3 regions of the Serratia sp. NPDC078593 genome follow, and region 1 is predicted to be linked to each of the others. Evidence: predicted binding sites of a transcription regulator. Region 1 holds the regulator's gene; each other region holds the start of a gene.

What was found. Region 1 encodes Fur, which represses iron uptake genes when iron is present. Its sites were predicted from a motif close to ATAATAATGAGAACNACTATCAA; they were not measured.
Region 2: a site for Fur is predicted at 1,445-1,467, ahead of sodA (superoxide dismutase [Mn]). Genes of this name have one in related genera too.
Region 3: a site for Fur is predicted at 870-892, ahead of fepD (Fe(3+)-siderophore ABC transporter permease). Genes of this name have one in related genera too.

What each region holds. Positions count from the first base shown of each region.
Region 1 covers NZ_JBNNGK010000002.1:156,281-158,552, forward strand. The annotation lists gene ACQKDS_RS02780 (beta-N-acetylhexosaminidase) at 1-900, shown strand, start outside; gene fur (ferric iron uptake transcriptional regulator) at 1,100-1,546, opposite strand; gene fldA (flavodoxin FldA) at 1,875-2,272, opposite strand, start outside.
Region 2 covers NZ_JBNNGK010000004.1:114,368-116,639, forward strand. The annotation lists gene ACQKDS_RS06185 (methyl-accepting chemotaxis protein) at 1-624, opposite strand, end outside; gene sodA (superoxide dismutase [Mn]) at 746-1,366, opposite strand; gene fdhD (formate dehydrogenase accessory sulfurtransferase FdhD) at 1,494-2,272, opposite strand, start outside.
Region 3 covers NZ_JBNNGK010000007.1:181,743-184,014, forward strand. The annotation lists gene entS (enterobactin transporter EntS) at 1-778, opposite strand, end outside; gene fepD (Fe(3+)-siderophore ABC transporter permease) at 914-1,987, shown strand; gene fepG (iron-enterobactin ABC transporter permease) at 1,987-2,272, shown strand, end outside.

The DNA of each region.
Region 1 (2,272 bases):
GATTTGGAACACTTGCCAAGCTACTTTGGTCAGGAAGTCAGCAAGCTGGTTAAAGCCCACGGCATTGACAGAATGCAGGCTTGGCAGGATGGTCTGAAAGATGCTGAGAGTGCCAAATCCTTTGCCACTTCGCGCGTCGGCGTCAACTTCTGGGATACCCTCTATTGGGGCGGTTTCGATTCGGTGAATGATTGGGCAAACAAGGGATATGAAGTCGTGGTTTCAAACCCGGACTACGTGTATTTAGATTTCCCGTATGAAGTGAATCCAAACGAGAGTGGCTACTACTGGGGGACTCGATTCAGCGATGAGCGTAAAATGTTCAGCTTCGCGCCGGATAACATGCCGCAAAACGCCGAAACGTCTGTCGATCGTGATGGTAACTATTTTACTGCCAAGAGCGATAAACCATGGCCGGGTGCGTATGGTGTTTCCATCCAGCTGTGGAGTGAGATCGTGCGTACCGATACACAAATGGAATACATGATCTTCCCGCGTACGTTGTCGGTAGCTGAACGCGCCTGGCACCGCGCCAGTTGGGAACAGGATTATAAGGCCGGTCGCGAGTATAAAGGTGGGGAAACTCAGCTTGTCGATACGAAAAAACTGGATCGGGATTGGCTGCATTTCGCCAACCTATTGGGGCAACGTGAGTTGGCCAAGTTGGATAAAGGCGGTGTGAGTTATCGTTTACCGGTGCCTGGCGCACGTATTGTAGATGGCACATTGGAGGCCAATATTGCCCTGCCTGGATTGGCTATCGAGTATTCCACCGACGGGGGGCAGCAGTGGTTGCGTTATGACAACAGTGCCAAGCCAGCCGTGGCCGGTGAAGTACACATTCGTGCGGTCAGCCCTGATGGCAAGCGATTCAGCCGGATAGAGTCAGTGAAGGCGTAAGTGAGTAACGCCTCACCAGCGTGTCGGCGGGTGGGGCGGAGTGTGGTGAGTGAGAGCAGTAAGGCCGTATGGGTCGAAGTGTCGCTGCAATTGTTATCTTTTGACATGATTTCCCCCGGCGCGTCCGGGGATTTTTTTACCCAAAAAAAGACATAAAAAAACCGCCGTTGGGCGGTTCCTTGCGATAGATAAATTAGCGTTATTTTATGTTGTGCAGCGTGTCGTCTTCACGGCAATCCCCAATAGCGCAGTGGCCGTAGAGGTATAGGCTATGGTTGGTGAGTTTGATGCCGTGTTGCTTGGCAATGTCTCGCTGACGCGCTTCGATTGACTCATCACTAAATTCGATAACTTTGCCACAATCCAGGCAAATCAGGTGATCGTGGTGATGCTGTTGTGTCAGTTCGAAGACGGATTTTCCACCTTCAAAGTTATGGCGTGTCACAATTCCTGCGTCGTCGAATTGGTTCAGTACGCGATAAACTGTCGCAAGACCAATTTCTTCACCCATATCTATCAGTTTTTTATACAAATCTTCCGCGCTGACGTGATGGCAAGTCGGATCTTGCAGTACTTCCAGGATTTTGAGTCGCGGAAGCGTGACTTTTAAGCCGGCCTTCTTTAACGCGGTGTTGTTGTCAGTCATGCGGATTCAGTCCTGTTACTATGCTAATCAAGTTGAGGCATTTTTGCCTATGGCATCGGTCGGCACAAAGAATTAATTGCGTCTCATTATAGAACCGGTTGAGCTAAATAGAAACCGCCGGTTGTTAACAAAGATATATTCACACCGTTACATGTCACACATGCAACATCTTGATGGGCGGGATAAACCGTAACGCTAGTCTACCTTGATGAGGGAAGAAGTTACAATTTTGTAGCTTCTATTGCTTCAGTTTGCGATGCCGATAACGGCCCTGCGCTCGTGATGCGTTTGCAGGGCCTGGATAAAACCGTTTTGGTTACAAAGCGGTTTAGCCGATGATATCAGCCAGGCTCAGTTCTTCACTAATCTGTTTGACCCAAGCGCTTACGCGTTCGTCGGTCAATTCTGGCTGACGATCTTCGTCAATGGCTAAACCGATAAAGTGGTTATCGTCTGCCAAACCTTTCGAGGCTTCAAAGTGATAGCCTTTAGTTGGCCAGTGGCCAACGATCGCGGCACCGCGCGGCTCAATGATGTCACGAATGGTGCCCATTGCATCACAGAAGTACTCTGCGTAATCTTCCTGATCGCCACAGCCGAATAGCGCCACCAGTTTGCCGTTGAAGTCTATCTCTTCCAAAGTTGGGAAAAAATCGTCCCAGTCACATTGTGCTTCACCGTAATACCAAGTTGGAATACCGAGGAGCAGAATGTCGAATGCGTCCA
Region 2 (2,272 bases), on a different contig from region 1:
AAGCGCTGTGCTGCGGGCATCATCAATGGCGGCAATCAGCGGAGTTTCTGCTTCATGAGTGAGGTTGAGCAGCAGGCCGCGCGCGCCATAACGAACCAGCGTCAGTTTCTGATTTAGCTGAATGAACGCTAATTGCAGCTCGCCATTGGTCAGTTGACGTTCCACCTGAGCCAGACTGGCTTGCACTTCCGACATATTCCAGCTCTGACGCACCGCATTTTTATCGGCTACCGCCTGGATGAATAGCGTTTGCTGGTGTTGGTACTCCCCGATCAGGCTCACTAAGCGTTTGAGATCTTTACGGCTTTGCGGATCCCAATCCAAATCCTGTCCGCGTTTAATCAGCTTCACGGCATTAGCGATATGGCTGCGGTTGTTGTTGAGGTATTCCGTTTGGTAGGTTTGGCTATACATCGCCCGGCTATATTTAGCCTGATTGATTTCGTTATGTAATTGATTACTGAAATCGATGCGATCGGAGCGTGACTCGATCATCGTGAGATAGTGAATACCGGTGCCGGCAATAATCGCCGCCAGCAATAACATGAGAAAAAACCCAAGTCCCAGTTTTTTACCCACGGTGAGATGAACGAATTTACCTGCCAGTGTTTGCAATGCCGCCATGCTTTGTCCCTTTTTTAAGCGATGTTATGGAGAAAACCATCGGCTTTTGCGGGATAAACTTTAGCGAAATTTTGCACAAAAAAATGCCCGCGTTGAGCGGGCATCAGATAAATGGGGCGAATTATTTCTTCGCAGCGAAGCGGGCTGCCGCTTCATCCCAGTTAACCACGTTCCAGAATGCTTTGATGTAGTCTGGGCGTTTGTTCTGATATTTCAGATAGTAAGCGTGTTCCCATACGTCCAGCCCGACGATCGGGAAGCCAGAAGCGCCCGCAACCGCTTCACCCATCAGTGGGCTGTCTTGGTTCGCGGTTGAAACCACTGCCAGCTTGTCGCCTTTCAGCACCAGCCAAGCCCAACCAGAACCGAAACGGGTTGCTGCGGCTTTCTCGAACTCTTCTTGGAATTTCTCAACGCTGCCGAAGTCGCGCTCGATGGCGGCTTTCAGATCGCCAGACAGCGTGGTGCCGGTTTTCAGGCCTTTCCAGAACAGGCTGTGGTTGGCATGGCCGCCAGCGTTGTTACGCATGAAGGTACGCTTGTCAGCCGGTACTTTGTCCAGATCTTGGATCAGTTCTTCAACGCTGAGCGATGCCAGCTCTGGGCAGGCTTCCAGCACGGTGTTGGCATTGTTGACGTAGGTCTGATGGTGTTTGGTGTGATGGATTTCCATCGTCTGCTTGTCAAAGTGCGGTTCCAGTGCGTCGTAAGCGTAAGGCAGTGATGGCAGTGAATAACTCATGATCATCGTCTCCAGTAGGATTGAGCGGCGCAACATTGTAAGCACCGCGTAAGCAGTCGGATCATTATAGTTAATTAAATGATATTGAAAATGATTATCAATGCCCTATAAACGGTGCGGTTTTGCGCTAGTCTTTGATACGCTGTGGGTGAGTGAACACCGTCGCACGGCCGGTTTTGCTAAATCCGACCAGCGTCAGGTTGCTGCGTTCGGCGATCTCGACCGCCAAAGAGGTGGCCGCAGAAACCACGAACAAGATTTCTGCACCACACATGGCGGTTTTTTGTACCATTTCGTAGCTGGCACGGCTGGAGGCCAGCACCGCACCTTGCGACCAACCTTGTTTGGCGCGCAGGCCAAGCAGCTTGTCGAGTGCGACGTGGCGGCCAATGTCTTCACAGCCACCAAGCATCTCGCCCTGCGGTGAGAGCCAGCAGGCGGCGTGGGTACAGCCGGTCAATTGGCCGATGGTTTGCACTTGGCGCAGTTGCTCGAGCGCCGGGTCGAGTTGGCTGAGGGAAAAGGTTTGGCTGAAAGGCAGCGGCGTTACCGGGCGATAGATGTCAGCCAATTGCTCAATACCGCATACCCCGCAGCCGGTGCGGCCAGCCATTGCGCGGCGGCGTGCCTTCAGCCCGACAAAACGACGACTGGACAGCTCAATATCCACTTCCAGCCCGTTGCAGGTCTGATTAATATCTATACTGTATATATCTTGCGGTGACTCGATGATGCCTTCCGAGAGGGAAAACCCCAAGGCAAAGGCTTCTAGATCTTTCGGCGAGCACATCATCACCACATGTGAGATGCCGTTATAGACCAAAGCAACCGGCACTTCTTCGGCCAGCCAGTCTTGCTGTGCCGTGGCGAGTTGGCCGCGTTGATACACCGCGGTGCGGCCTACGC
Region 3 (2,272 bases), on a different contig from region 1:
GGCTGGACGCGCCAATCTGCCAGTCCGTCGCCAATGCAGGATATAAAATCCGCACCGCACTGGCCATCGTCAGTAAGGCACCAATCAGTGCGACCATCCCGATCACTTTATTTTCAAACAGGAAGCGGAAACCACCGACCAACGCTTTTAACGGATGCTCACGCGGCTGCGGTGGCGGCATTAACTGCGGTAATTGCAGCAGTGGCACTAACGTTATTAACGTACCTAACGCCGCCAGCCCGTAATTCCATGCCACACCTGCGTGAGCGATCACCAATCCCCCTACCGCAGGTGACAAAATCGAGCCAAAACGCACCGTCAGCATGCTGATAGCACCGGCCTGGACGATATTTTCACGCCCCACCAGTGCCGGTGTCGCCGCCAACAGCGCCGTCACGCCCACCGCACCAAAGAAACCATCCCACACCGACAATAAATAAATCGCCGTTAGCGACGGTGTCGGCAACGCGGCATTAATGCACATGCCAACGAAACCGATGCCGCACGTCGAACGCGCAAATAAAATTAAACGGCGACGCTCATAACGGTCGGCTAACACGCCGCCCATCAATAAACCGGCAAACATGCCGCATCCCGCTAACGTCACGGCTAAGCCAACCAGCAGCGTCGATCCCGTTAGCGCTTGAATTTGTACCGGAATAGCGATGGCCATCAACCCCAACGCTAAAATAGAAATAAAGCGTGCGCAAAATACGGCACGGAACGCCCGATTGGCCTTGAGCAGACCAAAATCAAGCAAAATCGAAGGCTTACTCATTCGTCTATCACCACAGTATTAAAAAGGGATTGTGCGCTTGCTACTGCACTGGAACATCAACTCATGCTACCATAGATGAACACTATCAATAATGATAATAAATATCATTTATATTCAATTAAATCATAGGCTGTCATGTTCCGGCTTACACACCATTGCTCGCATTCCGCCCCTGCCGCGCAGGAGCAACTGATTTTCGGCACTACCCGGTCTTTTCGCCGCAGGCTCTACGCCCTGCTGTTCGCGCTACTGGTTTTACTGCTGTTAATGGCGCTGAGCCTGGCGCTGGGGGCAAAATCCATACCTTTTAGCACGGTTATTCAGGCGCTTAACGGCCAATGTACCCATGCTGACTGTGTGATCGTCACCGACGCACGTCTGCCGCGCACGCTGGCTGGGTTACTTGCCGGTATCGCTCTCGGGCTTGCGGGAGCATTAATGCAAACACTGACCCGCAACCCACTTGCCGATCCCGGTATTCTCGGCATTAATGCCGGAGCCGGTTTTGCCGTAGTGCTTGGCATTACGCTATTTGGTGCCACCGACGTCAGCCATTATTTGTGGTTCGCCTTCGCGGGTGCGCTAGCTGCATCGCTGTTAGTGGCACTGGTGGGCGCACTGGGCCGCAGCACGCTAAACCCGATTCGCCTGACGCTGGCAGGGGTAGCGCTCGCCGCAGTGTTAGAAGGCATGACCTCTGGCATTGCGTTACTTAATCCGTTGGTCTTCGATCAACTGCGCTTCTGGCAAGCTGGAACGCTGGATATTCAAAGCATGCAGGTCGTGCGTACGGTGGCATTGCCCATTGTTCTCGGTACGCTGATTACGCTGTGGTTGACCAAGGCACTGAACAGTCTGAGCATGGGCAGCGAACTGGCCGCCGCCTTGGGTACCGGTATCGTACGTACCCAACTGTTGGGCCTGCTGGCAATTACTTTATTATGCGGGGGCGCTACCGCCGCCGTTGGGCCGATTGCCTTTGTCGGCTTGATGATGCCACATGTGGCTCGCCGTCTGGCCGGTTCTGAGCTGCATTGGATTTTACCGTGGACGCTGGTACTCACGCCGATTCTGTTGCTCAGCGCCGATTTACTCGGCCGCTTCCTGGTCGCTGGCGAACTGCGCGTGTCTATCGTTACCGCGATGATTGGCGCACCGGTGCTCATTATGCTGGTACGTCAGCGTCATATGTTCAGGAGGAGCAACTGATGTCGATGTTCAGCACCCCGCTGATGAATAAACATCGTCCTGCCCGGCTGTCGCAGCCGATATTAACCGCGTTGCTATTGCTGGTGGCCTGCGTAATGTTGGCGATCTACGCACTCGGCTCCGGCACCTTATCACTCAGTGCAATGCAGGTCATCGATGCGTTGCACGGTGAAGGCCCCGCTAACCTCACGGTGATCGTCAGCCAATGGCGCTTACCACGTGTGGCAATGGCGCTACTATTAGGTGCGGCACTTGGCATCAGCGGAGCTATTTTCCAATCGTTGC